2 regions of the Thioalkalivibrio sp. XN279 genome follow, and region 2 is predicted to be linked to the other one. Evidence: riboswitches for the same ligand, from Rfam matches in the RefSeq annotation. Region 2 holds a riboswitch; the other holds the start of a gene.
The links. A riboswitch is a leader RNA that binds a small molecule or an ion and turns the genes downstream of it on or off. The one in region 2 is predicted to bind S-adenosylmethionine.

Region 1: it holds a riboswitch for S-adenosylmethionine, as region 2 does, so the genes downstream of both, metB (cystathionine gamma-synthase) here and G8346_RS04060 (hypothetical protein) in region 2, are expected to answer to the same signal.

Annotation. Positions count from the first base shown of each region.
Region 1 is NZ_JAANBD010000027.1:175,367-190,294, forward strand. It holds gene G8346_RS07780 (EAL domain-containing protein) at 1-841, opposite strand, end outside; gene G8346_RS07785 (host attachment protein) at 1,218-1,655, shown strand; gene G8346_RS07790 (hypothetical protein) at 1,670-1,885, opposite strand; gene G8346_RS07795 (peptidylprolyl isomerase) at 2,016-2,435, opposite strand; gene G8346_RS07800 (glutamate-5-semialdehyde dehydrogenase) at 2,584-3,873, opposite strand; gene proB (glutamate 5-kinase) at 3,866-5,032, opposite strand; gene G8346_RS07810 (hypothetical protein) at 5,072-5,296, opposite strand; gene G8346_RS07815 (SPFH domain-containing protein) at 5,321-6,262, opposite strand; gene metB (cystathionine gamma-synthase) at 6,322-7,512, opposite strand; SAM riboswitch class I at 7,630-7,761, opposite strand; gene leuB (3-isopropylmalate dehydrogenase) at 7,791-8,876, opposite strand; gene leuD (3-isopropylmalate dehydratase small subunit) at 8,864-9,451, opposite strand; gene leuC (3-isopropylmalate dehydratase large subunit) at 9,448-10,869, opposite strand; gene G8346_RS07840 (branched-chain amino acid transaminase) at 10,866-11,837, opposite strand; gene G8346_RS07845 (2-isopropylmalate synthase) at 11,890-13,428, opposite strand; gene G8346_RS07850 (threonine/serine dehydratase) at 13,418-14,527, opposite strand; gene G8346_RS07855 (ACT domain-containing protein) at 14,521-14,796, opposite strand; gene ilvG (acetolactate synthase 2 catalytic subunit) at 14,793-14,928, opposite strand, start outside.
Region 2 is NZ_JAANBD010000023.1:224,379-239,306, forward strand. It holds gene drmB (DUF1998 domain-containing protein) at 1-1,208, shown strand, start outside; gene G8346_RS04030 (NERD domain-containing protein) at 1,218-2,945, shown strand; gene G8346_RS04035 (DNA cytosine methyltransferase) at 3,017-4,666, shown strand; gene G8346_RS04040 (hypothetical protein) at 4,720-6,450, opposite strand; gene G8346_RS04045 (helicase-related protein) at 6,480-9,500, opposite strand; gene G8346_RS04050 (MerR family transcriptional regulator) at 10,103-10,840, shown strand; gene G8346_RS04055 (VWA domain-containing protein) at 10,837-12,180, shown strand; SAM-I-IV-variant riboswitch at 12,277-12,384, shown strand; gene G8346_RS04060 (hypothetical protein) at 12,438-13,250, shown strand; gene G8346_RS04065 (hypothetical protein) at 13,396-13,977, shown strand; gene G8346_RS04070 (hypothetical protein) at 14,018-14,467, shown strand; gene G8346_RS04075 (hypothetical protein) at 14,464-14,928, shown strand, end outside.

The sequences.
Region 1 (14,928 bases), on a different contig from region 2:
TGCGGCCCTCCTCGTCCACCATCGCCTTGGCCCGGCTCATCACCCAGCGCCAGTCGCCGGAACGATGCCGCATGCGGTGCACGCTCTCGAACAGTTCCGACTTGCCCTCGAGGTGGTCGCGGATCTTGCCCTGCACCCGCACCATGTCCTCGGGATGCACCAGCTGGCGCCAGTCGGGCATGTCTTCGTCGGGCTCGTCCTCGCCGTAGCCCATCATCACTTTCCAGCGCGGCGAGAAGCGGATGGTGTTGCTCTCGACGTCGAAATCCCACACGCCGTCGTTGGCCGCGTGGCGCGTCAGCTCCTCGCGTTCCTGGATGTCGTCCAGCTCCCGTCCGAGCTTGAGCCGGGTCAGGGCTGCGGACAGGCTGGCGCCCAGCAGCTTCAGCAGCAGGTAGACGTCGACGTGCCATTTCTCGACGGGGCGCGCCGACAGTACCCCCAGCACGCCGCCGAGGCGTCCCTGGATGTCCAGGCCGGCAAACAGCGCCGCGCCGGCCGCCACCTGGCGCATCAGCGCCGCCTCGCCCTCGAGCTTGGGTGACAGCCGTCCGGCGTCGCGAATCTCCACTAGGCGCATATGACCGAGCTTGCCGCGCAGCCACTCGACGTCGGCCAGCTGCGCGCCGGAGAGGCGTTCGGGGCAGCAGCCGGACATGACGGTGGAAGCATGGCTGACCTGTTCGAAGGCAGTGCCGTCCTCGGTCAACAGGGCGAAGCAGACGGAGTCCGCCCCGATGGCGTCGCGGATGACCTCGAGCGACTCGCTCAGGGTCTGTTCCGCGGACTCAGGCTCGATGTTGAGGAGGTCGACCGCCACCTTGGTGATGGCGGGATTCAAGCCGACTCGGGATGGCGTGGCCCGGTTCCTGCGAAGGGTGCCGCCCAGATCAGCGCTGATCCGGGACACCGACTCGGGCGATGGGGCTTCGCTCATGCAGGATCCAAATAAAAGGCCTTAATAACTATCGCTAAGTCTTTGTTCCGTCCGATTTCTTTACTACGCGGCATTCTGGACAGTACAGGTAGAAAATACAAGACGCGCGCCCCCTGCGGCAGGAACGACGTCACAGTTGCGCTACCGTTTTGCATTACCTGGTGCAGCGGGCGTCGCGGTGGAAATAGCACTGCGCCGGAACTACGCTCAAGTCAGGAGCGGCCTGGTTGGACATCCCCCGCCTGGCCGCAGCGTGATGACATCTGAGGGAGAGAGCAAGATGAGCGATGTCTGGGTAGTCGTGGCATCCAGCACCCGGTGCAGGATCTTCACTCAGCACAAGCACAGCGCGCCGCTCGAGGAGCTCGAGGACCTCGTACATCCGGAGGGACGGCTGCATGACCGGGACCTCGCCACGGACCGGCCCGGGCGCAGTTTCGACAGCTTCGGCTCCGGCCGGCACGGCATGGGCCAGCCGGTCAGCCCCACCGAACAGGAGAACATCCGTTTCGCCAAGACGGTCGCCTCGCGGCTCGATGCGGCCCGCAAGGAGGATGCTTTCGACCGGCTGGTGCTGGTCGCCGACCCGCGTTTCCTCGGACACCTGCGCCAGGGACTGACGCCGGCCACCCGCGGTCGCCTGACGACGGAATTGCAAAAGAACCTCACGGACGCCGACCCGGCGACGATCCGGGAAGCGCTGCCGTACCGGATCTGAGGGCCGGGCGGCGCTCAGTGCAGTTCGCAGTCGGGGGGCGCGCTCTGCTCCTCGCCACCCAGCGCCAGGTTGACCGCTTCGCCGACGCAGTGCGGGCAGACCGTGAGGTACACGCCCTGGTCATCGACATTCACCTCGAAGCTGACCGAGTGGTCGCCGATGAAGACATCGAGCTGGCCTTCCTCCTGCAACTCGCGGATCGCCTCGGCGACCTCTTTCCAGCGTGTCATCACTCTATCTCCCCTGGCTCACAGCCGCGTGCGCACAATTGTACGGCCCGCGCCGCCGCTTGGCGCGCCGCCGCCGCAAATAAATACGGGCGCCGCCCCGCCGGGACGGCGCCCGCAAGCCCGCAGGCGCTTACTTGATTTCGAGTACCTTGACGTCGAAGTGCAGTTTCTGGCCCGCCAGGGGATGGTTCAGGTCGAGCACGGCGGTTTCCTCGCGCACTTCCTTGACCTGCGCATGGATCGGCTGGCCCTGCTGGTTCTGGCCCACCAGCCGGGAGCCCGGCTCGCGGGCATCCTCGGGGATCATTTCCAGCGGCACTTCCTGGAAGCCTTCCTCGCGCACCGGGCCGTAACCTTCCTCGGCACTGAGGGTGACCTCGCGCGTCTCGTCGGCCTTCATGCCGGCGAGCTGCGCCTCCAGGGCGGGCAGGATCTGCTGCTCGCCTTGGACGTAAGTCAGGGGCTCGCCCCCGACGTTGGTGTCCGCAGTGGAGCCGTCATCCAGCTTGAGGGTGTATTCGATGCTTACGGTGCTCCCGTCCTTGATCACGGGCACTTCCTCCTGCGCCTCAAGCGACGCTCCAATGAAAAGAAAACTCAAAGCCGCGACAGCGGCTGCGTGCATGTTGCGCAAAGCGTGCCTCCGGTAGTTTGTGCAATGCAAGCGACCACCCTAACACAGGGACGGGACTCCATGCTCAGGGCCGGGTCTGCCCGCTTCCCAGGACCTGGTACTTGTAGCTGGTGAGCTGCTCCACGCCGACCGGGCCGCGGGCATGTATCCGCCCGGTGGAAATGCCGATCTCGGCCCCCATGCCGAACTCGCCGCCATCCGCGAACTGGGTCGAAGCGTTGTGCAGCACGATGGCGCTGTCGACCTCGTCGAGGAAGCGCCTTGCGACGGCCTCGTCCGCCGTGACGATGGACTCGGTGTGCCCCGAGCCGAAGCGCGCAATGTGGGTGATGGCTGCAGCCGCGCCGTCGACGACGCGCACCGCGATGATGGCGTCGAGGAATTCCCTGCCCCAGTCCGTGGCGACGGCCTCGCGCACGCGCCGGTCGACGGCACAGGCGGCCGCGTCGCCGCGCACCTCGCACCCGGCGTCCAGCAGCGCGCGTACCAGCGGCTGCAGGTGGCTGTCGGCACAGGCGCGATCGACCAGCAGCGTCTCGGCCGCACCGCAGATCCCGGTGCGGCGCATCTTGGAGTTGAGCACCACCTCACGCGCCATCGCGAGGTCCGCGGCGCCGTCCACGTAGACGTGGCAGATGCCCTCGAGGTGGCCGATGACCGGCACGCGGGCGTCGCGCTGCACGCGCTCGATCAGGCTGCGGCCGCCACGCGGCACGACCACGTCGACGCAGCCGCCGAGGCCGCCGAGCAGTTCGCCGACCGCGGCCCGGTCGCGCGTCGGCACCATCTGCACGGCCTCTGCGGGCAACCCCGCCATGCGCAGCGCCTCGGCCAGGCAGGCGTGAATCTGCATGCTGGTAGCGAAGCTCTCCGAACCTCCGCGCAGGATCACGGCGTTGCCCGACTTCAGGCACAGGGCGCCGGCGTCTGCGGTCACGTTGGGACGGCTCTCGTAGATGATGCCGATCACGCCGAGCGGCACGCTCACGCGCCGGATCAGCAGCCCGTTCGGGCGCGACCACTCGGCGAGCACGCGGCCGAGCGGGTCGGGCAGCGCACGGATGGCCTCAATGCCTGTCGCCATGGCCTCGATCCGGCCCTGGTCGAGCCGCAGCCGGTCCAGCATGGCCGCGGACAGGCCCCTCTCCTCTGCCGCGGCGACGTCGTCCGCATTCGCCTGGAGGATCAGGCCGGCGCGCTCCCGCAGCAGGGCTGCCGCCGCCTCCAGCGCCGTATCGCGCGCCGCGGGCGTGGCCCGGGCCAGCGCAGCCGCCGCCTTGCGAGCCTGGTGGCCCAGCTCTGCCATGAGGCGCTGCACGGCCTCGGGTCCTTCCTGCCCCATCAAGTCAACCATGGGTCTCCACCATTGCCAGGTCGTTGCGGTGAATCAGCTCCTCCCGCCCACGATAGCCCAGCACCTGCTCGATCATGCTGCTGCGCAACCCGATGATGCGCGCCGCCTCCGCCGAATCGTAGGCCGAAAGCCCGCGCGCCAGGACCCGGCCGCCGGTATCGCGCACCAGCACGAGGTCGCCGCGTTCGAAGCGCCCCTTCACTGCCACCACGCCGGCCGGCAACAGGCTCTTGCCCTGGGTGAGGGCGGCAGCCGCGCCGGCGTCGACCACCAGCTCGCCGCTGGGCTGGAGCGCCCCGGCGATCCATTGCTTGCGCACCCGCGCCGGGCTGGACGAGGCGACGAACCAGGTGCACTCCGCGCCCGCCTCGAGAGCGGCGAGCGGATGCCTGACGCGGCCCGAGGCGATCACCATGTGGCAGCCGGCGGCGAGCGCGATGCGCCCCGCCATGACCTTGGTGATCATCCCGCCAGAACCGACATCCGTGGCCGAGGCGCCGGCCATGGCCTCGATCTCCGGCGTCACCGCATGCACCTCGGGAACCAGCCGGGCGGTGGGGTCGCACGCCGGGTCGGCGGTGTGCAGCCCGGTGGTGTCCGAGAGCAGCACCAGGCAATCCGCACTGATCATCTGCGCCACCCGCGCCGCCAGGCGATCGTTGTCGCCGTAACGGATTTCCTCCGTCGCCACGGTGTCGTTCTCGTTGATGACGGGCACGGCGCCCAGCGCCAGCAGGGTCTCGAGCGTGCCGCGGGCATTCAGGTAGCGGCGGCGCTGCTCGGTGTCACCCAGCGTCAACAGGACCTGTGCCGCGGGAATCTGCTCGCGGCCGAGGGCCTCCTGCCAGGCATGGGCGAGTTGCACCTGGCCGGCGGCGGCGGCCGCCTGGCTCTCCTCCAGGCGCAGGGCGCCGCTGCGCAGGCCGAGGTGACGCCGTCCCAGCGCGATGGCGCCGGAGGACACCACCAGCACTTCCTGGCCCCGCCGCCGCAGGCGGGCGATGTCTTCGACAAGGCTCTCGAACCAGGGTGCGTCGAGACGATTGCTCGCACGGTCCACGAGCAGGGCCGAGCCGATCTTGATCACGACCCGCCTGGCTGCCGCGATGCGGCTGGGCGCAATGTCCGCTGGATCCCGCGTCATCTTGCCGGACAGCATGACCGCTGCAGCGCATCATGTGAAGCCCTGGCCGCATGCTCAGTCCGGGCCGGAATCCTCGCCCGGAGCATTGCCACCCCTCGCCTCCTCGCGGCGCCGCCCGCCGGTGCCCCGCGCGGGCATCCGGCCGGCCTCGCGCAGGCGCTGCCGCAGCAGGTAGTCGATCTGGGCATTCAGGCTGCGCAGGTCATCGTCCGCCCAGCGTCTCAGGGCGGCAAGAATTTCCGGATCGATGCGCAGCAGGAAGGCGTCGCGTTTGGCCAAAGGCCAGGCTCCCGGGTACGCGGGCTAGCTGTAGAGCGTGCCGGTGTTCACGACCGGCTGGGTGTGCCGGTCGCTGCAAAGCACCACCAGCAGGTTCGAGACCATGGCCGCGCGCCGCTCGTCATCGAGTTCGACCACCTGGTCGCGCGCGAGATGGTCGAGCGCCATCTGCACCATGCCAACCGCGCCCTCGACGATCTTCGTGCGCGCCGCAACCACGGCCTGCGCCTGCTGGCGCTGCAGCATGGCCGCCGCGATCTCCGATGCGTACGCCAGGTGGCTGATGCGCGCCTCTATGACCTCGACGCCCGCCTTGTCGAGCCGCTCCTGGATGTCGTCGCGCAACTGCCCCGAGATCTTGCTGGTGTCGCCACGCAACGAGATCTCGTGATCCTCGCTGTCGTAGGGATAGCGACTCGCCATGCTGCGCAGCGCCGCTTCGCTCTGCACGGCGACGAAGTCCTCGTAGTCGTCGACCTCGAACAGCGCTTCGACGGTGTTAACCACGCGCCAGACCACGACGGCGGAAATGTCGATCGGGTTGCCGTCGCGATCGTTCACCTTCGACGGCCGGCCGTGGGTGCGGGTGCGCTCCTGCACGACCTTGCCCGCCGCATCTTTTTTCTCCGGGGTGGAAAGCGAGCCGGTCTCGAAGTTGCGCACGCGCAGCGACAGTTTCTTCTTGCTGAAGAACGGGTTGACCCAGAAGAAACCCGACGCGCGCACCGAGCCCTTGTACTCGCCGAACAGCAGCAACACGCGGGAATCGTTGGGCGCGATCGCCATGAAACCGAAGATCATGACCAGGCCCACCGCCAGCGCCACGATACTGCCCGCGATGGGCCAGCCGGAGGCGCCGGCCTGGATGGAATAGAAGAAATACCAGGGGCCGCCGACCAGCAGGACGATGACGACGGCCAGCGGCAGCCAGCCCGACAAGGGGCGATAGTCTCTTTCCTCGACCACGGCTCTCTACCTCGGTGAATAAATGATGTCAGGATGATATCACTTTGATATGGCCCCCGCTACCCCGCGGCCACCGCCGCGAGCGGCCTCGCCGCCGCCTGGGCACGCTCCAGTGCAGCCTCGAGGTCGGCCACGAGGTCCGCGGTGTCCTCGATGCCAACGGAAAGGCGCAGCAGGGCGTCGCTGATCCCGGCGACGCGACGCGCCTCCGGGTCCATGGCGGCATGGGTCATGGACGCCGGGTGGGCTACCAGGCTCTCCACGCCACCCAGCGACTCGGCGAGAAAGAACAACTCGAGACCATCCAGGAACGCCCGCACCGCCGGCTCGCCGCCCGCGAGCTCGAAGCTGAGCATGCCGCCGAAACCGGACTGCTGGCGGCAGGCGATGTCATGACCCGGGTGTCCTGGCAGGCCGGGATAATGCACCCGGCTCACGGCTGGATGGCGGCACAGCAGCTCGGCCAGCGCGGCCGCGTTCTCACCGTGGCTGCGCAGCCGGGCGTGCAGCGTACGGATGCCGCGCAGGGTCATGTAGCTGTCGAACGGCGCGCCGGTGAGGCCGAGGCAATTGGCCCACCAGTCGAGACGCTCGTGCAACTCCGTGCTGCCGGCCACTACCGCGCCGCCCACCACGTCGCTGTGGCCGTTGAGGTACTTGGTGGTCGAGTGCAACACGATATCTGCGCCGTGCGCCATGGGCCGCTGCCAGCCGGGCGAAAGGAAGGTGTTGTCAGCGACGAACAGCGTGCCGGTCGTGCGGCACAAGCGCCCCACCGCATCCAGGTCGGTGATCCGGAGCAAGGGATTGCTCGGCGTCTCGACCAGGATCATGCGCGGCCGCGCGGCGAAGGCGGCCGCCAGCGCCCGCGCGTCGGACTGGTCAATGAACGACAGGCGGAACTGGCCGCGCGCGGCCAGCGAGGACAGCAGCCGGTGTGTGCCGCCGTAACAGTCGTGCGGCGCCAGCAGCAGGTCGGCGGGCTCGAGCAGCTGGCACACCAGCGTGATCGCCGCCATGCCCGAGCAGGTCACGACGGTGCCGGCACCGCCCTCGAGCTCGGCCAGCGCCTCGCCGAGGGCGTCGCGCGTCGGGTTGCCGGAACGCGTGTAATCGTAACGACGCTTGTCGCCGTAGCCGGCAAAAGTGAAGTTCGAACTCAGGTGCAGTGGCGGCACGACGGCGCCGTGCTGGGTGTCGCTGCCGAGTCCGGACCGGGCGGCACGGGTGGCCGGGGCTCTGTTGCTCATGACTCTCCTCCGTCTAGGCTCCCGTGGGAGCGGGTTCGGCTCATCGCGAACCCTGCGGAGGCGTCGGGCGGGGTCACCGGGCCCACGAGTCCGCCGGCAAAGGCGGGGCTGCCCGGCAACTCATCTCCCGGCAAGCGCACGGCATCGGCCGCTTCGCTCCCCGCAGGAGTTGGCACCGTTGCGGGATGGTGAGTCCCGCAGGTTGCCCCGGCATCAAAGGGCCTGTCCCTCCGCCGGTCTGGATGAGTATGCGTCTCTACTGTAACCGTTCGTGGCGCTCAGGCAATAGCCCGCGCCGGTGATCTCGTCCCGAGCGCAGCGGCGACGGCCGCCGCGACCTGCTGTGTGGTGACGGCGCGTTCGCGCCCGGCGACGTCGGGGGTGCCGATGCCACGCACCACGGTGTCCTGCACCGCCTGCTCCACTGCGCTTGCCTCGTCCTCCAGCCCGAGCGAGTGGCGCAGCAGCATGGCCGCGCTGAGAATCGTGCCGCAGGGATTGGCAATGCCCTGTCCGGCGATGTCGGGGGCAGAGCCGTGGATAGGCTCGTAAAGTCCCGGCCCGGACTGCGCCAGCGAGGCGGACGGCAGCATGCCGATCGAGCCGGTGATCACGGACGCCTCGTCGGTGAGGATGTCGCCGAACATGTTCTCGGTCACCACCACGTCGAAGCGCCGCGGATCCTGGATCAGCTGCATCGCCGCGGCGTCGACCAGGGCATGCTCCAGGCGCACGTCGGGAAACTCGTCGCGCCCCATGCGCGTGGCGATTTCGCGCCACAGCCGGGAAGTCTCCAGCACGTTGGCCTTGTCCACTGAAGTCAGGCGGCCGTTGCGTTTCCGGGCCAGCTCGAAGCCCAGCCGCAGCACGCGCTCGATTTCCTCGCGGCTGTAGCTGCACACGTCCGAGGCACCGTCGGCGTCGCGCTGCTTGGCACCGAAATAAATGCCCCCCGTGAGTTCGCGCACGAACAGTATGTCGACGCCCTCGAGCAGGTGTTCCTTCAACGGCGAGGCGCCGTACAGCGCCGGATGGGTGGCGACGGGGCGCAGGTTGGCGTAGACGCCGAGCGCGCGACGCAACGCCAGCAGCCCTTGCTCCGGCCGCACCGGGGCCGCGGGATCGGACCACTGCGGCCCGCCGACCGCGCCGAGCAACACACCCTCGCTCGCCAGGCACAGTTCAAGCGTCGCCGCCGGCAGCGCCTCACCGGTGGCCTCGATGGCACAGCCGCCGACGAGGCCGTCGCGGAACTCGAAATCGTGGCCGAAGGTTTCTGCCACGGCGTCCAGCACCACCCGCGCCGCAGCGACGACTTCCGGACCGATACCGTCGCCGGGCAGCAGCGCGATCAGGCGGGACATGCGCGGCGGCCCTCGTAGGCCTGTATCGCCGGTTCCTGGCTCAGCAACCAGCCCAGCGGATCGACGCCGTTGAGCATGCAGTGGCGCGCGAAAGCCTCGACCTCGAAGCCGGCCTCGCGCCCTGCCTCCAGCCGCACCGTGCAGTTGCGCAGGTCGATGGTGATTTCGGCGCCGGGGTGCGCCAGCAGCCAGGCATGCGATTCCGCATCCAGCACCACCGGCAGCAGTCCGTTGCGCAGGGCGTTGCTGCGGAAGATGTCGGCGATCTCGGTACTGATCACCGCGCGAAAGCCGTAGTCGAGCAGCGCCCAGGGCGCATGCTCGCGCGAAGAGCCGCAGCCGAAGTTGCGCCCCGCCACCAGGACCCGCGCGCCCTCCGACTCTGGGCGGTTGAGCACGAAGTCCTCGCGCGGCCGATTGGCTGCATCGCGCCGCCAGTCCGCGAACAGGTGCCGGCCGAGGCCGGTGCGCTGGGTGGTGGTGAGAAAACGTGCCGGGATGATCTGGTCGGTATCGACGTTATCCACGGGCAGGACAGCGGTGCGCGCGGTGAGCACGGAGAAGGGCTCGGTCATGCGATGCGCCTCCCTTCCTCCAGCAACGGCCGCGGGTCGGCCACCTTGCCGGTGATGGCGGATGCGGCCGCCGTGAGCGGGCTGGCCAGCAGCGTGCGCGCGCCCTGTCCCTGCCGGCCCTCGAAGTTGCGGTTGCTGGTGCTGACCACGTACTGGCCGGCGGCGGCGCGGTCGCCGTTCATGGCGATGCATAGCGAGCAGCCGGACTGGTGCCACTCGGCACCGGCATCACGAAACACGCGGTCGAGCCCCTCGGCCTCGGCGTCACGGCGCGTCTGCTGGCTGCCCGGCACGACCAGCGCGCGCACGCCGGGCGCCACCCGCCGGCCGCGCAGCAGCGCCGCGGCCGCACGCAAGTCGCTGAGGCGCGAGTTGGTGCAGCTGCCAATGAATACGAGCTGGATCGGCTGGCCCGCGATGGCTGCGCCCGGCTTCAAGCCCATGTAGTCCAGCGCCTTGCGCTGCCCGCTGCTGACCCGCTCCGGGATGCGGCCGCTGACCGGCATGACCATGCCCGGGTCGGTGCCCCAGGTGACCTGCGGCTCCAGCGCCGAGACGTCGACGATGACGCTGCGGTCGTACTCGGCGCCCGGATCCGAGCGCAGCTGCCGCCAGTCCGCCACGGCGCGGTCCCAGTCGGCGCCGCGGGGCGCCATGGGCCGGCCCTCGAGATACGCGAAGGTGGTCTCGTCCGGCGCCACCATGCCGGCGCGGGCGCCGGCCTCGATGGCCATGTTGCACAGGGTCATGCGCTCGTCCATCGACATCGCGTCCACCGCCGCGCCGCGGAACTCGATCACGTGGCCGGTGCCCCCGTCGACGCCGATGCGGCCGATCACGGCCAGGATCACGTCCTTCGCAGTGACCCCCGGGCCCAGACGCCCCTGCAACTCCACCAGCAGTGTCTTCGGCATGCGTTGCAGCAGGCACTGCGTCGCCAGCACGTGGCCGACCTCGGTAGTGCCGATGCCGAAGGCCAGCGCGCCGAAAGCGCCGTGCGTCGTGGTGTGGCTGTCGCCGCAGACGATGGTCATGCCCGGCTGGGTGGCGCCCTGCTCCGGGCCGATGACGTGCACGATACCGCGGCGCGTGCTGTTGACGCCGAACAGCCGCACGCCGGCGCGGCCGCAGTTATCGCCCAGCATGCGCACCTGGTAGCGCGCCGCGGCATCCATGTCGCCCAGGCCCTCGGCCCAGCTGCCGTCATCGGTCGGAATGGAGTGGTCCACCGTGGCCAGCGTGCGCTCGGGACGGCGCACCTTGAGGCCGCGCTCGCGCAGGGCCGCGAAGGCCTGCGGCGAGGTCACCTCGTGCACCAGGTGCAGGTCGATGTACAGCACCGCAGGCGTCTCCGCGGTCTCGGGGACGACGACATGCCGGTCCCAGACCTTGCGGAACAAGGTGCGCGGCGCACTCATACCGCCACCGAGGCGACCGGCGTGAAGGCCGACTCCGGCGACTCCAGCGGCTGCAGCCAGCCCCACTCGTCACGCGTCTCCCCGTTGAACAGCCCGAAGAAGCGCTGCTGCATGAGCTCGGTGACCGGCCCCCGTGTGCCGCTGCCGATGGCGATGCGATCCACGGAGCGCACCGGGGTCACCTCGGCCGCGGTGCCGGTGAAGAAGATCTCGTCGGCGAAATACAGCATCTCGCGCGGCATCGGCTGTTCATGCACCTCCAGGCCCGCGGCGTGCGCCAGGGTGATGACGGTGTCGCGGGTGATGCCGGCGAGGATCGAGCAGGCAGCCGGCGGCGTGTAGATCTTGCCGTCCTTGACGATGAAGATGTTCTCGCCCGCGCCCTCGCCGATCATGCCGTCGGTGGTGAGGCCGATGCCCTCGGCATAGCCGTGGCGCTTCGCCTCCATGCTGATGAGCTGGCTCGACAGGTAGCCGCCCGCGGCCTTGGCGCCGGACGGAATGGTGTTCGGCGCCACCCGGTTCCAGGACGAGACGCAGACGTCGACGCCGTTCTTCATGCCTTCATCGCCGAGGTAGGCGCCCCACTGGATGGCGGCGATGGCCACCTCCACCGGCGAGTCGGCCGGCGCGGTCAGGCCGAGGCCGGCATAGCCGCGGAACACCACCGGGCGCACGTAGGCGCCGGCGTTGAGCTCGTTGGCCAGTACCGCCTGGTTACACGCGGCCTCGATCTCCTGCGGCGTGAACGGCATGCGCAGGTGATAGATCTTCGCCGAGTTGAACAGGCGCTGCACGTGCTCGCGCAGGCGGAATGAGCGGGAGCCTTCCGGCGTGCGATAGACACGAATGCCCTCGAACACCGAAGAGCCGTAGTGCAGGGCGTGCGAAAGCACGTGCACCGTGGCGCTCTCGCCGGGGACGATCCTGCCGTTCTGCCAGATATAGCGTGGAAACTGGGGCGCCACTTGAATACTCCGTTGACTCGTGCCTGGTAAAAAAACTCTGTCGTGTGCCTGCTCAGGCAGCCTGCTCCGCGTCCCGCCGGGCCGAGATGCGGTTGACTGCCTGCAGGAACGCGAGCGCGCTCGCCTGGATGATGTCGGTGTCGAAACCCTTGCCCTGCCAGCTGCGGCCGCCGTGGGCGACCGAGACCACGGCCTCGCCCTGGGCGTCCTCGCCCACCGTGACGTTGCGCACGTCGAAGCTCTTCAGCTCCACCGTCACACCGGTGGCACGCTCGATGGCGCTGAACGCGGCCTCGACCGGGCCGTCGCCCTCGGCGCATTCACGGCGGCGAGTGCCGTCGGCATGCGCCAGCTCGGCCTCGGCCGTGGCCCGCGGGCCGTCGCCTGAGGCGATGCGCAGCTTGACCAGCTGCCAGGGCCCGGCGCCGACCTCGTCGGAGCGCAACACCAGCGCCTCGATGTCGGCGTCGAAGATCTCTTTCTTGCGGTCGGCCAGCGTCTTGAAGGCGATGAAGGCGCGGTCCAGCTCGGCCTCGTCCAGTGCCAGACCCAGCTCTTCGACCCGGCTGCGGAAGGCGTGCCGGCCGCTGTGCTTGCCCAGCACCAGGCGACTGCCGCCCAGGCCGACATCCTCGGGCCGCATGATCTCGTAGGTCTGCTGGTTGCGCAGCATGCCGTGCTGGTGGATGCCGGCCTCGTGGGCAAAGGCGTTCTCGCCCACCACCGCCTTGTTGCGCGGCACGGCGACGCCGGTGACTGCAGCCACCAGGCGGCTGGTGGGCGCAAGGCGCCGCGTGTCCACGCCGGTGTGCACCTGCATGCGGTCCGCGCGCGTGCGTACCGCCATCACCACTTCTTCCAGCGCGCAGTTGCCGGCGCGCTCGCCGATGCCGTTGATGGTGCACTCCACCTGCCGTGCGCCCGCCTGCACCGCGGCCAGGCTGTTGGCCACCGCCATGCCGAGGTCGTCGTGGCAATGCACGCTGAGCACGGCACGCTCGATGCCGGGCACGTGCTGGCGCAGGTAGGCGATGCGCTCCGCAAACTCGGCCGGCACCGCATAGCCGACGGTGTCCGGGATGTTGACCGTGGTGGCGCCGGCCTCGATCACCGCCTGCACCACTTCCGCCAGGTAGTCCAGCTCGGTGCGCGCCGCGTCCTCGGCGGAAAACTCCACATCCGCACACAGCGCGCGCGCTACCCGCACGCCCTCCACTGCGCGCCGGATGACCTCGTCGCGGCTCATGTTCAGCTTGTGCTCGCGGTGGATCGGGCTGGTGGCGATGAACACGTGCAGGCGCGGCCGCTCCGCCTCGCACAAGGCCTGCCACGCACGCTCGATGTCGTTGCCGCCACAGCGCGCCAGGCCACAGATGACCGGCCCCCGGATCTCGCGTGCAATCAGGCGCACGGACTCGAAATCGCCGTCCGAGGCGGCGGGGAATCCCGCCTCGATGACGTCGACACCCAGCTCGGCGAGGGCGTGCGCGACGCGGATTTTCTCGCGGTCGGTCATGCTGCAGCCCGGCGCCTGCTCGCCGTCGCGCAGCGTGGTGTCGAAAATGACCAGGCGATCGGGCTCAATAGCCATAGGACAGCTCCCCGATCGGGAAGTAAGGCATGGCCTTGGGCTGGTGCATCGGCCGTTCGTCCTGCAGGGCCCGCAACAGCGTGGCCGTGTCGATGTTCCCGCCGGTCAGCACGACGCCGATGCGCGCACAACCGTGCTCGCGCGCATAGCGCTGCGCGCCGGCCAGCGCCGCGGCGCCGGCGCCCTCGGCCATCTGGTGCACGTTGCGCGCGTAAGTCGCGATGGCAGCCTGGATCTCGCGCTCCGACACCAGCAGCACGTCGTCGAGATGGCGCCGCATCACTTCCAGCGTGGCCTGCACCGGCACGCGCACGGCCAGTCCGTCCGCCAGGGTATCGACGGCAGCGAAGGGATGGCGCTCGCCGGTATGCCAGGCGTGATGCATGGCCGGCGCATTCTCGGCGCACACGCCGATCACCCGGGTCGCCGGGCTGCGCGCCTTGATCACCGTCGCCATCCCGGCGGCAATGCCGCCCGCGCCGACCGGGACGAACACCGCGTCGAAAGGCTGCCGCGCCTGCGCCAGCATCTCCATGGCGATGGTCCCGGCGCCCGCCACCATGTCGGGATCGCGGGCGGTGTGCACCAGGCGCGCACCGGTACGTTCCGCGTGCTCCTCGGCTGCGATCATGGCGGCGTCGAAGTCGTGGCCGATCTCGATCACGCGGGCGCCCAGCGCCGTCATGGCGTCGTTCTTTTCGCGACTGTTGTCGCGCGGCACGAACACGGTGCAGCAGACGCCGTGCATGCGCGCCGCATAGGCCACCGCATGGCCGTGGTTGCCGCGGGTGGCTGTCACCAGGCCGCGCGCGCGGTCCTCCGCGGACATGCCGTGCAAAAGGTTGAGCGCGCCGCGGATCTTGAACGAGCCCACGTCCTGGGCGTTCTCCAGCTTGACGTGCACCTCGCAGCCGACGTCGGCATCCAGCATCGGGTGATGCAACAGCGGTGTCGGCGGCAGTTGCGCGCCCACCACCGCCATCGCGGCTTCCACCTGCGCCAGCGTGACCAGCGGAGTGGCCGCGGCCGCAGGGGGCGCTGCGCCGCGCGGGGTTTTTGGCACCCGCGGATCCAGGGCCAGGGAACCGTCGCTCAACATGCCACGCTCTCCCCTACTACGGCCGGCGTCTCCGCGGCGGTCAGGCAGGCCACGCTGCGCACGTCGTACAGCTTCTGGATCTGTCGCGTCAGCGTCTCGACGGAGCGGCCGCTGGAGTGGACGTTCACCGTCACTTCCACGTGCTGCGCGCTCTCGTCCGCATGGGCGTTCATGGAGGTCACGGCGAATCCGCGCCGCTCGATGAGGCCGAGCAGGCGGATCAGGGCGCCCTCGACCTTGTATATGTTCATCCGCAGCGTGTGGTTCATGCGCTCAACTCCTCCATCATCACGTCATTACTCTGGCCCGGCGGCACCAGCGGCCAGACATTGCTCTTCGGATCGATACACACGTGGGCCAGCAGCGGGCCCTCGGTCTCCAGCAGCCTCCGGATCGCGCCC
Region 2 (14,928 bases):
AAGGTAGAAGAATTTGGCTTCTGGATAATGAGCCATGTGAGAAAGAAGTCCGTACCCTGCAACGCGGCGCTTCCAATGTTCATTTTCCGGCCGTGGTGAGCGCTTTATCGATTCCGCCGATCTCGGAACCCGTTCAGCAGTTGATTGACGAGCACTGGTCGGTTTATCAAGCGCTGCCAGAAGAGAGTCTGGGGCATGTGCTCGCGGGATCCGCCCAAGAGCTTGGGATTCCGGTCCAAGTTCTGCTCAGTGCCTGCCGCCGCAGGAAAGCCTTGGAGCGCGGCGATGATTCGGAAGACCGTAATCCCGATCTTCGATTTTTAGAATACGCGGCTCTGTCGGGTTCCACTGAGGATATTCCCGCCATAGGTGGCTATGTATCGCAGTTTCAGAACGTCGCATGCGATCCACCGCCTATGATCCAGAAGTGGTTCGATAGCATCGGGGCCGTATCGAGGCTGCGCGAAGTCAGGGCGATGATCGGGTTTTCACGAATCGAGCCTCAACCAGTTTCAATCCGGAATGCCCAGCAGCTGCTGCGGGATGGCAGACTTGCGCCGTTGGCGAAAACCAATCGAAATTGGTTTCCTGCTGCAGAGATTCGAGGGGAGGGGATTTTCCTTCGCTTCCGGAATGAAGAGATCGAGTCCTGGCTTGCGTGTAATCCAGAGATATCGGTGCGAGCAGCTGCAATTGATCGCTGGACCAAGCAGGTTGCTGCGGAACGAGGGTACGCGCCGGAGTACGATATAACGCCGCGCGTGCTACTCGTTCATTCGTTTGCACACGTCATGATCCGCCGCCTTTCTGTTGAATGCGGATACTCATCTGCTGCGCTTCGCGAGCGCCTCTACATAAAGGAAGACGACGAGGAGGGTCCTTCGATGCATGGCGTGCTCATCTATACGGGGACCCCCGACTCGGAAGGTAGCCTCGGGGGTCTCGTTCGACTGGCGGACCCAACAAGGCTCGCACCTCTCGTTGTACGAGCACTGAAGGAAGCCATGTGGTGTGGCAGCGATCCGGTCTGCTTGGAAACGGAACCGGATGTTGCCGGAGAACGGATCAGTGGGGCTGCATGCCATTGCTGTCTGCTCGTTCCGGAAACAGCCTGTGAGAAGTTCAACAAGGAATTGGACAGATCCATGCTGATCGGCCATGCAGAAGGCAGATGGAAAGGCTACTTCGATGGTATTGAGAAAGGCTGAGGGACGGGCGTGGCAAAGCTGATTCCGCAAATCACTAAAGATTGTCCGAGAAGCGAGCGACTGGTATTCGAAAGCCTAGGCCGCCAGTTGCCGGATGAATGGATCGTGCTGCATTCGTTGGAGCTTTCAAGGCACCCGCTCAAGATGTGGGGCGAGACCGATATCGTCATTATTTCCACCAAGGGCCTATTCGTGATTGAGGTCAAGGGCGGGACGGTCTCGTGCCGGGATGGAGAGTGGACTATCACCTCACCGAATGGACGGGAATCGTATACCAAGGCGGAAAGCCCGTGGGCTCAGGCGTCCGGAGCGGCAGCCACTATTCGCAACAGGCTCTATGACAACGAGCGGTTTCGGGGATGCCTTGTGGGGTATGGAGTGGCCTTGCCATACGAGACTTTCACCGCTGAAAGCGAGGAGATCATTCAGGAGGTCCTGTGGGATCGTCGACACCGGCGAGAAGATCTCGCTCTCTATGTCGGGCGCCTGGCCAGATTCTGGCGTGAAAGGCATGAAGTAACCAGGGAAAGATCGCCGCGGGAGATAAAGAAGGAGGACATACAGGAGATCCGTCGGCTTCTTCGCCCAGACGTCGAGTCTCACATGAGTCTGGGCAGCTACTTGAACGCACTGCACGCAGAGCTCATTGAACTGACGGCCACTCAAGCAAAGATATTGAAAGGGATGAAGGCGAATCCAAAGACAATTGTGAGCGGATTGGCTGGAACGGGAAAGACTTTGCTGGCATTTGACAAGGCCAAGTATTGCGCTGAGGAGTGCCGCAAGTCAGTGCTTTACGTCTGCTTCAACAAGTTGCTCGCAAGGCATATAACAGAGAATATTCCAGAAAGCCTTAGAGATCTGATCACGGTCGCAAATTTGCATTCCTATTATCGGAGCGTAATCAGCGATGCAGGGAATCTTGAACTGCTGAGTGCTGCCGGGGGCGACGAACGCAAACTTTACGGTACCGTAATGCCGGAAGCATTTGCCGATTCCGTCCTCGAATTGGATCTCAAGCCATTCGACGTCCTGATCGTGGACGAGGCCCAGGACATCCTTACGCCGTCCCACCTCGATGCAATCGACGTTATCGTCGAAGGCGGGATCGACTTCGGCGAATGGCATCTCTTTATGGATCCTAAACAAGACATTTACGGGGAGCTGTCGACTGAGGCGCTGGAGCGCCTCCAAGATGTCGGCTACGCGAGTTATGAACTGACGGTTAACTGTAGAAATACTCGTCCGGTTGCCGTTGAGACTTCAGTAATCGCGGGATTCGAATGTGCTATCGAGGGAGCCATTGATGGGCCAGCATGTAAGACCGTTACTTATAGAGATACTAGCGATTTTGAGCAAAAGATAACTCAAGAGGTCGAGCGCCTGCTTGAGCGGGATCTCGATCCGACAGATATCATTATCCTCAGCAGTAGACGGAAGAGCGGATCGCTTCTTCGGAACATGTCACGACTGGCGGGTCAGCCGATCGTCGACCTGACGGAGGATGTCCCAAACGGAGACCACATCGCCTTCTGCACCATTCACGCGTTCAAGGGCCTTGAGAGAAAGTGCGTGATTGCGATCGATATACAAGGATTGGAGGACGAAGCCAAGGCCCTTCTTCATTATGCAGGGCTGTCCAGGGCGCAATTTCTGCTTACAACGTTCCTTCAGTCCGATACCAAAGTTGAGTACGAAAGGCGCCTGAGAGAGTTTGGTGCGCGTCTGGTCAGTTGAATGGCCGGGCGGGAGAAGAGCTGAATTTGATCTAGTAACTTTCACTCGGAGTCGCTCTTACATGCATTGGTATGTTTGCGACGGTGAGCAGCCCCTCGAACACCGCTCTGCGGTCTGAAGGCAGAGATGATGGATCGCTCGTCATCGGAAGACCCCCTAACCTGATCGTCAACAAGGACTTTTGGTCGATGCGATCCGATATAGGCGTCATAGATTTGTTTGCCGGACCCGGCGGCTTGGGCGAAGGTATTTCGGCATTCAGTCGAGACGGTGTGCACAAACCGTTCAAGATCCGAATGTCTGTTGAGATGGAGCCGAGTGCGCACCGCACGCTCCAGCTCAGAGCGTTCACGCGCCAGTTTCCCGAGCTTCCGAGAGACTATTACGACTACATCCGCGGAGTGATTTCGCGGGAAACACTGTTTGAAAGGTATCCAGATGAGGCCAATAGGGCCATCGAAGAAACTCTTGGCTCGCCTCGTGAGTTGGGAGAAAGTGCAGATGACGAACTCATCTATACCCGATTGAGATCACTCAAGCGGAAGCATGAGGGTCCTTGGGTTGTGATCGGAGGTCCCCCGTGCCAAGCGTATTCACTAGTTGGTCGCGCCCGCAATCGTGGCGTAAAGGACTATCGCCCGGAACAGGACAAGCGACATTTCCTGTATGCCGAGTACCTCCGGGTTCTCCAGACCATGCGGCCCGAAGTCTTTGTCATGGAGAATGTAAAGGGCATCCTGTCGTCCTCGATTGAGAATCAGCGGATATTCCCTAGCCTGCTGGTGGACTTGAGGTGCCCTGATCGCGCTTTGGGGAAACGTACGACGCGGCAGGGCCGTTACAGGATCTATTCTCTGGTAACAGGCCACGAGGTCGGTGAAGCCGATACTTCGGGTTCCGATTGTATTATTCGCAGCGAGAATTACGGTGTGCCGCAGACCAGGCATCGGGTGATCCTGCTTGGCGTGCGCGAGGATATCTCTCTCTCGCCATCGGTGCTTCAAGAGTCTCCGAGACAATGGACCGTCGGGGAAATGTTGGCAGACCTTCCCGACGTTCGCAGTGGTATTTCCAAGCAACTAGATTCGCATGAAACTTGGGCTTCAGAGATCGCTGCACAGGCGAAAATCGTCTCGAAAGAGCTCGCACGGCAAGGGTTGAGTTGCGACGTCGTAGATCGAGGGCTGAAGAAAGCGCATCGACTGAGGACTCGTGGGGGGCAGTTCGTTCCGGGAAATAAGCAGTTCAAGGGTCCGGATAATCTCCGGAGATGGCTGTTAGATGAAGAAATCGCGGGTTTCGTGAATCACGAGTCTAAGGCACATATGCCTACGGATCTTGGTCGCTACATGTACTGCGCAAGCTTCGCTTATCAGACGGAGGGCCTCTCTCCTAGGTCCAGTGAATTTCCTGAAATATTCGCGCCGAACCACCGTAGCTGGGAGACTGGAAAGTTCGCTGACCGATTCAAAGTACAGGCCCGAAACGCGCCGTCGAGTACGATTGTCAGCCACATCGCAAAAGACGGACACTACTTTATACATCCCGATCCAGGTCAGTGCCGCAGTCTCACAGTTCGGGAGGCGGCCCGGCTGCAGACATTTCCGGACAACTATTTCTTCGAAGGCAATCGCACCCAGCAGTATGTGCAGGTCGGTAACGCGGTTCCGCCATACCTAGCGCAGCAGATTGGCCAGATTGTCTATGAATTGATGGCTTAGGCTCGAGCTTGTTCAATTCTGGTTTCGGAGTGGATGCTTAAACGAGCAGGGCTTTAAACGTCCTCTTTCCTTACAAACGCACCTCCCAGCAGCTCCGGGATATCGCGGCGTTTCAAATCCGGAATCTCACTGGGAGGAATAGGCTCCCCGATATCAAAGTGCCGGTATGCGAGGCCATTCGCGACAGCCAGCCGGTGAAACATCGCCGGAGCGAGGCCAGACGCATAGAACTGGTCCGGCATTTGCAAATCAATGTACCTGAACCCCTGTTTTGCTGGCGTAAACGTGCTTTCGACCAGCTTCAGTGACCGCAAGTAGACGGGCTCGAGCGATCCGCCGCCGCAGATAAATACCGGGAGTCCGTTTTCCCACTGGTACGCGTCCTGGATCCTGTTTGCTTTCGTCTCAAGAAGAATCTGGGCGCACCCGCTCCGAACCATCGAGATAAAGCCACTATCCACTTCGGGGCGCCTTTCAGCAGACAGGCTTGGCGCCAGTGTATTCAGGTCAGGCAAGCTCGACGTCATTCCCGCCCCGCCAAAGAGGGCTTTGTTTACGATCTCGTCCCGATCAGAGTCCTTGCCAAGGATGGAATCCAGGGCGTTCTGTCTGTAGCTGAGGAGTCGGGCAGTGCCAAGCGAATACACTTTCGTCAGGAAGATCGCGTAAGCGTCTCCATCTGGTCTGTCGACCAGGTTAAACGTCGCCAGATCGACGGTGCCGGCGCCCACATCCATTATGAAGTGGAGTCCAGCCTTACGTATTTTTGATCTCGCGTAGCCGGACACCTCCGCGACGATCTCCGGGAAGGCGTGTACGAAATCCCTCGAGATATGGTGCCTTGGGCGCCACGCCTGTTCATCTTCGGCGGCCAGCCAGGAATCGACCTCGGCCAGCGCTGTCCTGACCTCGCAAAGCGTGATGTCAGTGGGACCCTGCTCGGCGAGAATCCAGCCGGCGAGAAGAGCGATACGAAAGGGGGTAGCGGAGTGCGCGACGTGTAACTGGTTGGTTGGTATCCCGACGTTCAGGTGCCACGTGACGGCGGTCTTCTCAAGTCGGCGCCCGAGCTGCTGTTCGATCCACCAGAGGGTATGAGTGAGGACAAGAGCAAGATACGCAGTGGTCATTTCTAGAGCAGTTGCTTCCGGAAATCGTTCCTCCAGCCGAAAAAGCGTGTCGCCGAATTTGACCAGGCGGGTCTTGAAGTCCCAGATGCTGAGCCCGGCGGGCTCCAGCCTCAATGTGCCGGTTTGCGAGATCGATATCCGGCTCGGGCATAGGTAAGCCGAGTCGAAGCCGGATAATTCACCAATAGGTACACCAAAAGCCTCGTCGCGAATCGCGTCTCGAACGACGATTTTCGTGCAAGAGGTTCCAAGGTCAATGCCAATGACAAGATCGGTTTCCGGTCCGCTTCCGTACTTCAGCCGGATCGACTTCCGCGCCCCGCGTGGCCCTGTGTGGCGTGGAGCTTCAGGACGCTCCCGGAGCATCTCGAAATGGCAGGGCGCTATTTCGGGGAGGACGATCTCTGCTTTGGAACTGCCCTTTAGGTGCGGGTGGCGGGAATCCGGCCGGGCCTCTCTGGCCTGCTCAAGGCGCTCCCGGGCCGGTTCGACCTGATCCGCGCTGCGGCGGACTGTTTCTATGGGTCGTTTCGCCTCCTCTTTCGCAGTATCTTTCCGGGAGTCTTTCTTGCTGCCGAAGAGCAATGCCCTGAGTTTGTCGCCCAGGCTGTTGTGTCCAAAGAGCCCCTCATCCCTTCTGCCGCGCTTTCCCATCCTTGGTCTCCAAAATCAGCAATGGCCTGTCACCGAATGTTGATCAGCCCCAGGCAAACATCAGAACGCTCGTGACGCGTGTTGCCCGCGGATTCGAGCTCTGAGAGCCTTTGCGCCATTCGTGCACTGAGGCGGTTCATCCTTCCTTCTGTCGCGGGGATCAGTCTTGTTCGACCTTTCTCCTCAAGAGAGGCCCGAACCCTTTGCAGAGACTCCATTTGCCGCTGCAGGTGCTTCCGGACCGCAGCTTTCTGTAATCGGACCCGGTCACTATTCTCAGCAGCAATACGCCCGGCGAAGGAATCGTATTCCGCGAAGGACCGGAGCATAAGTTGCTCAACCGCCCGGGCCGCAGTGTCATATTCAATGCCTGCCCCGGCATCAATCCCGTCAGTTCCGTGCATTGCCGCGCGCGTAACTAGCCACTCTGCGTTATCTGCATCCAACGGCGTCAGCCCGCCGTCGCTGTCAATGGCAGCAGCCTGGAACACCAGTTTCTCGATAACACGGAGGCCGGTGAAGGACCATCGACCGACGTAGAAAGGGTAGAGTCCGGCCTGCAATCGGGGAATCGAACTGGTGCGGACCTCGACCAGCACGGCAGGGTAGAAGGGGTTGGCTTCTGCACCGATGGTGTGACTTGCGAACCGGACCAATGGATGGAACTGGGTTATCCACTCTTCTCTCCCGCGTCGCGTCGTGTGCGCCTTGCTGGAAAAGTGAACGGTCGTTGGTTTTGGATTGTTGGAAACCAGCTGGGTGGTTCCCAGCAGCTTCTTCGCCTTGAGGAACGCTGTAAGGTCTGCCCGCGCCTTCTCCGACAGAGTGACCTGGAATACCAGTTCGCGATTTTCAGCCTGCCTGAAATCGCTTCCCGGGTACCTGTCATCGATGAAATCCCTGATGTAATTCCAAAGGTCTTCGCCAGTAATCCAGCGGCTCATTTCGCGCGCGGCGCTGACCTGCCTAACAATGTAGTCCCCGTGAGCAATCAGGTTTCCGGCTTCTTCCTCGAGTCGTGACTCCTGCAGCTTCCTCGTTTCAAGGGCTTGGGCGGTCTGATCAATCCGTTGCGCTTCCTGCTCTGGCGTGAGTCGTCCTGATAACAAGTCCATCGTCAGCTGTCGGACTTCTTCTCCGAGGACTTGCTCAAGGCCGCCAAGCGCTTCTTCGAAAATTCTCAGTCTCTGAAAAAGCCGGTCGTGAATTCTTTCATCGATCGTTCCTGCGTAAAAAAGATTCCAGATGGTTATCCGATCTGCCGCTTGGCCGATGCGATCTATTCGACCGATGCGTTGTTCGACCCGCATTGGATTCCACGGAAGATCGTAGTTGATCAGTACTCGTGCGAACTGCAGATCAACACCCTCACTGGCTACTTCTGAGGCGAGCAGGATTGAGGTATTCGGATCCCTCGAAAAGTCTTCCAGGATTTCCATCTTCTGCTGGCCGGAATCGCCAGTTAGCAAGACCCCGGAAATGCCATCTTCCTGGAGCCTCTGTCTCAGGTAACGCAGGGTCGGTTTGAAGGTTGCAAACAGGATTATCTTCTCTCCCGGGTGCGCCCTGAGGTGGTCCGAGAGCATGGCCCTCAATCGTGCATACTTGGTATCTGCCTTGCGCAACGCTTTCGGATCGCCAACGTCGGAAATGTGCCGAATCAGAGTCGAGACGAGCGGTCCCGGCTGGGCTCTGTCCTCATCGGGCAGTTCGTCCACTCCGTCAAACAGTTCTTCCAAGTCCAGACCGCGTTCATGCCAGTCCGCGACTGCGGCGGCCATGGAGCTTGATAGCTGGCGCTGGGGCTGCACCAGCAGGAATCCCTCGTGCCCACCCTGCCGCTCAGCATAATCTCGGATTATCTGTGTGACGGCAGAATATGCTTCAGCCTCAAGCGTCGACATCTCTACGTGCTCTGGCACAGCTTCACGAACGACCTTGCGTTCATGAACATCACGCTTCCGAGTCCTTGTCACCGCATGGGACAGCAGATTGATTCTCTCGATTTCGGCTGCAAGTTCACTGCGCCTGCCGTGGTCGTGAAACGCCTCATCAGGGGGCGGATGCTGAACCAGGTTCGAAATCTGCTGGTTCTCACGCAGGAGGTAGTGAGACCGCGCGTTGGATAAGTTTTCCAGGAAATCCTTCTGCCGCGCACTGCCTTGGAGGATCGCGTCTCGCAGGTTCAGCAGCGGCGCATTGGCTTGCAGAATGTCATCGAAGACGTCAGGGTTTGAGAACGTATCTTCGTCTACGAGGTTCAGGAGCTCATACAAATCCCGGTTCTTGAGGTGAAGCGGGGTCGCCGACAGGAGCACTATGCCCTCGGAAACCGGTCGGAGAAGTTTGCCAAGACGCGAGGTCATCGTTTCGGGATTTCTCATGTAGTGCGCTTCGTCAACGACAAGAAGGTCGACCAGCGGCTCATCAAAGGCGCTTTCGTCGAGAAGACGGGCCAAGATCGAGGCGGGACTAAGATTCGCGTCATCTCCCCACTGGCGACGCGGTCTAACACCCTGCATGCTGCAGATGGCCGCATAAGATGATTTCTCGCCTTGCCGGACGCGTTTCAGCAGAGCGGTCAGCTCTTTTGCATCCAGAATGGAGGCTTCAACGCCAAACCTGCGCTCGAGCTCAATCTGCCACTTTTGTTGCAGCATGGCCGGACAAACTACCAGCAGCCTGCGGGCGTCGAATCGGGCGCGTAGTTCTGTCCAGATCAGTCCAGCTTCGATGGTCTTTCCGAGACCAACCTCATCCGCAATCAGAATGCCGTTACTCGGGGATTCCAGGTAACTCAGGACTGGCTTGAACTGATAGGCATAGAAATCCGTATTAGTCGTTTCCATGCTGTAAATCAGGTCGGCGAGGCGCCCGGTCAGGCGTATGTGAGTCAGGCAACTACGCAAGTCGCGGGCGCGACCAAGGCGGCCCTCGCGGAGAAGCTCGATGGGATCTTGCGGCCCTGCGTCAGCGGGTTCAAGGCTGGGCTCTGCGTAGAATGTACTGGTGTCAGGAAATCTTACCTGGTAGTAGAGTTTGCCACCCATTGTCCGCTTGATTCCCGTGAGGGTGCCGATGCGGGATGGGTCACTCTTCAGTCTTACTTGCGTTCCAGGTTCCACGCAGCGCTCCTGCCAATGGATACGAGCTGACAAAAAAGCTCAGGATTAAATGACTGGCCAATCATAGCCGCGAAAAATTGACCTCCAGGCAGAGTCACAGGTTGATACTTGGCTGATCTGGGGACACACATCGAAAAAAGGTAAATGATTCCGTTAAGCCCAAGAGCAGCCAACTTGTATTTTCTAACAAGGGCCCGGGCTCGCCGCGTGAGCCACCTCAACCGGGATAATCTCTCCAATGCTGAGGCTTTCCAGGTACCGCAGTCGAGATTAACGCCTGACCGTACTCCGTAAATACGAGTCATGCGAGATGTGGGGTTTACCGGTTTTGAAGGTCAACCCCTGAACATGTAGTCATGGACGGGCCTCTTAAGACGAATCTGGCACTGGAGCGACTTGACGTTCGCAGGGATGACAGGCTCACCCCCTGAGCCTCCCCCCTGAGATAATCGCTCCGACACAGTGATTGACGTTGACAAAGGCCATTGACGTGACTAAGCTGCTGTCATCGTCAACGGAGATTGTCAATGTCGCAAGTCTTTCCGATCGCTATCCCCGACGAAGTCCTTGATTTCAAGGGCTCCGCGACTGAGCTCGCGGACCTCTGCAACCAACTCCTGCAGGACAACGGGATCGAAGACGGCGAGGTCGCCAACGAGCGCCTGGTCCGCCATTACGTCTCCGTCGAGGTGCTGACCCCGCCGGTCCGGCAGGGCCGCGAGGCGGTCTACGGGGCCCGGCAGGCGGCCGAGTTCGTGATCGCCCGGAAGCTCCTCAAGGACGGCTGGCCGCTGGCCAAGATCGCCGAGCTGATCCAGACCTACGACCTGCCCATTCCCGCGCTGCAAGAGGGCGAGCCGGAGCTGCCGACCGACGCGGAGCGGGCGATCGCCCGCATCAGGGCTTCGCAGGCTGCCCCGGATAAAGTCTCGCGTCGCCGCGCGGTGTCGCCCGTCGCGGCATCCATGCGCATGCGCGAGCCGTCCTTTTCGGACAGCGCGCCGCCGCGCTCGGACTCGCTGGCCCGGGCGGCCGGCCTCGCGGCGCGGCGCATGGGCCTGGCGGAGACCCTGCGGGAGCTCGGCAACGAGTCGGGCACGGTGGAGCGGGAGGAGATGGTGCAACTGCGGCTGACGCCGTGGGCGACGGTTTACGTGGACGCGCGCGAGCTGCGCCGGCTGGGGCCGGCGGAGGCGGAGGCGCTTGGGAAGGCGCTCGCTGAGGCGCTGCGCGAGGCAAGGATGACCCGAGGAGAACGGAAATGAACAGGGAACTGAAGAACGAACTGACACTGGTGATGACGCCGGCGCGCGCCGCGGTGCTGGCCGAACATCGCAGCACGGTGGACGTGCTGGTGCGTGTGCAGGCGCCGCCCCGGCCCGAGAAGGACCGCCCGGCCCGTGGCCCGGTGCACGTGGCGTTGGTGGTGGACCGCTCCGGCAGCATGTCGGGCAAGCCGCTCGAGGAAGCGAAGCGCTGCGCGCGCATGGTGGTGGACGGGCTGAACCCGGGGGACAAGGCCACCATCGTGATCTACGACGACTCGGTCGAGCGCCTGACCGGCCTGTTGGGTATGGACCAGCGCGACACGCTGCGTCGCGCGATTGACTCGATCGACGAGGGCGGCTGCACCAACCTGCACGGCGGCTGGCTGGCCGGCGCCGAGACGCTCGCGCCGCACACCGGCGCGGGCATCCTGTCGCGCGTGATCCTGCTGTCGGACGGTTGTGCCAACAGCGGCATCACCGGCATCGGCACGATCACCGACCAGGTGACGCAGCTCGCGGACGCCGGCGTGACCACCTCGACCTACGGCCTCGGGCACCACTTCAACGAGGAGCTCATGACGGCCATGGCCGACGCCGGCCGCGGCAACGCCTACTACGGCCAGAGCGCCGACGACCTGGCCGACCCGTTCCAGGAGGAGCTGGCGCTGATGGGCGCGCTGTGCGCCCGCGAGGTGGAGCTGCGGGTCGAGACCGCGGCCGGTGTCTCGGCCAAGGTGCTCAACGGCTATCGGCAGGGCGCGCGCGGCGGCTGGCGCCTGCCGGACGTGGCCTACGAGGGCGAGGCCTGGGCCTTGGTGCAGCTCACCGTAGAGGCCGGCACCGCGACGGCGGGCGAGTTGCGCGACCTCGTGAAGGTGCGCGCGGCCTGGCGTGACCTCGACGGGGTCGAGCACCAGACGAGCCCCGAATCGCTGGCGCTGCCCGCGATGCCGGCGGCCGCCTATGCGGCCCTGGCCGAGGACGAGCTGGGGCGCCGCCGGGTGAACGAGCTCCTCGTGGCCGGCATGCAGCAGACGGCGCGGGATGCCGCGCGCCGGCACGACTGGAACGCGGTCAACCTGGCGCTCGCCCAGGCGCGGCAGATGTCGGTCGACAACCCGTGGCTTGAGGGCGTCGTGGAGGAGCTGGAGGGGCTCGCCCGCCAGCGCGACGAGCTCATGTTCGCCAAGGAGGCGATGTACAGCTCGCGCCGCATGCGCAGCCGCATGGCCCACGTGAACGAATGTCAGGATCCGGGCAGCATGGACGCGCCCGACTACCTGCGCCGCAAGCGCGCGCAGGGCAAGGCCGAGCCGCGGCGGCGGGACCCGCGGTAAACGTGAAGCCCCGGTGGCTCACCTCCTGAGCCACCGGGGCGGCACACTGGTTTCAAGCCCGCAGGTTGCTTCGAGCCGCAGGCAGACTTAAATTCGACCACGCATCAAGAGTGAGCTGACGCTCCGCCAACCTGCCCGACCCAGGCAAGGTGGCTGCCCCCGAGAGGGGGGATGTGGCCGACCCAGGCAACGAACCGGGTCCATTCCACAACGCGCGTCGGCTTCCTTTGCAATGACAATGCATTGGAGGCTGATTCATGTCTGATCTTCCCAAGTCCGTCTTCCAGAAGGACGGCGCGATTTATCTGCCCCTGTCGTGGAAGGAGGCGTACCACCTGCGCCATGTCCTGCGGCAGCACCTCAAGCGCTACCCCGATGCATGCCTGGCCCGGAGGACGCTCAAGCGCATGGAAGGCGAGGATCCGGACCAGGGCGAGGCGACCGCGGGCAATGTCATCGCCTTCCCCCGGCGCCCCTGCCAGGAGAAGTCGCGGGTGCTGATCACGCTCGAGCGCGGCGTAATCGTGGCGGCGGACTTCGACTGGTTGGAGTATCACGGGTGGACTGGCGTCCGGGCTCGCTGCGACGACGATTCGACCGAGAGCTATATCGTCGACAGTCCGAGCATGGCCGAGTACTACGACGTGAAGCTGCCGGAGGACGCCACCTACGAGCAGAAAAAGCAGGCGGTCATGGCTGCGGCTGGTTGGGACTACGACGAGGAGTGCGAGTGGCTCGAGGTTGACGAGAACGGTGACGCGCTGCCGGAATGCGAGACCGACCAGGTCATCAACGAGTGGCTGTCATCCCTGCTGATCGATGTCGACGTCGAGCGCCATGCCCACTTCGCCGCGCGCATCGCCACCGAGTACACGCCCGGCTTCGAGATCTGGAAGGCACTGCCGGCCCACCAGGCGGAGCGGCTGGGGTTCTGCGAGTCCGATCTCGGCGGCCCGGCATCGTCCGTGCCCTGCGTCTCGACTCGGGCCTCCGCGGAGGAGTTGCAGCAGGTGCTGGAGTTGTATGGGTTGGGGTTTGTGATGGCCGCGGAAGGCAAGCGGGGCGTATAGGCAGGTTAGCCGGTAGCCCACCGGCGTCCCAGTAACGGCGTTCGGTTGGAGCACTTGGCTGCTGCTCGCCGAGCAATGCTTGCAATCCAGAAAGAGGCGCGATACAGTGCGCGCTGTGCAGGGCCTATTCAGCGGAGAATGTTTTATGCAAAAAGTTATCGACGTCTTCGACGAAGCCGAGTGGCTCGTTGGAAGGATGAATCTGGCTGGAGTAGGGAATGCCGACCTGCAACAGTCATTGCAAGAGAATGGCTGGACAGGCCAGCCGAACAATATCGCTAACTGGCGAAACGGCTCGAGCCCAATACCAAGCCCGCTGGTTCCATTGATCGTTAAGGCGACTGGCCTGGATCCAGAGATCGGCGAAGGCAAGGTCGAGGTGATCCGATTCTTCCGGCATCGCTATCCGTTCCTCGCGACATATCTCCAGGATCCGGGCCCGTCGGAGTCTCGTAAAGATTCCGGAGCTAAGGCGCGTACCCCGACGCCGGTCTATTACGCCCGGCGCGGCGTGCTCAAGGGCAAACGGTTTGTCCCGCACCGCAACCGGGATGGCTTCTTCGTTGCAGGAACGAGCCGGTTCGAAAAAGACCAGGTGACGTTCGAGACGCTGAAGGAGTTAGTCGATGCCCTGGCAGCCAATCCGGACCTCAGGGTTCGCATGGCCCCGGAGGATCAGTCAGCGCCCCCATCATTGATTACGCAGCGCTCGCTCGCGTGGGAATGAAACGGCAAATTGATTTCAACAATTCGGGAGGACTATAGAGATGGCAAAAACCAAGGCTGTAAATGACGAGACTCGTGACAAGGTTGTGAGGCTTGTGAAGGAACTCGGATATGAAATCGGAATGAAGAAGGATGGCAGCGACGCATACGTGAAGGTACTGAAGCTGCTCCATTCGCTCAGCCCTCACGCGATTTATCTCCATAAAGACCAGGGCGTCACACCGGATGGCCGGTTCGAGCAGTACCGGGTAGCAGTACATCCGGACCAGTTTGTTTCCGGTTTGGATGCCGCCACGAATGGTATCTCGCCGCCCGTAAACCGGCGGACAGGGACAAACCTGTTCCAAAGCAGTAATTACCACGGATATCCGCTAAGGGGCACGTCCAAGGCGCCTTATGCTCGTGCGTACCAGGCTCAGGATTCTGTCGCCTTGAAGCGCTTGCTCACGGCCCTCGCGGATCACTTCAGCAGCGCAGGTGGTTCCATATGAGCGGCTTCACCATAGAAAAATACATCCCCGTCATTTGCGGAGCTTCGGCACCCGCTCTGCGGGATCCAAGGCTCTTGATGGACTCGTGCGATGACTTCGCGGTCTATTACGCGCCCTTCGAGTACATCAATCCGCTTGCACGCGTCGTGCTAGTAGGCATCACGCCCGGGCCAACGCAGATGGTCAACGCGAACAACGCAGCTCGGCGGGCTCTGCTGGCTGGGAATTCTCCCGAAGAGGCGATTCGCGCTGCCAAGGAGACGGCCGCATTCAGCGGGGAGCCCATGCGTACCAACCTGGTCCGTCAGCTCAACCACTGGGGCTTCCAGTCTTGGCTTGGGTTGCAGGATGCAAGCGAGCTCTTTTCAACGAGCCGATATCTGCTGCACGCCACATCTCTGCTTCGGTACCCGGTTTTCGTTAACCACCAGGATTACCGTGGCGCGCCGGACATGACCAAG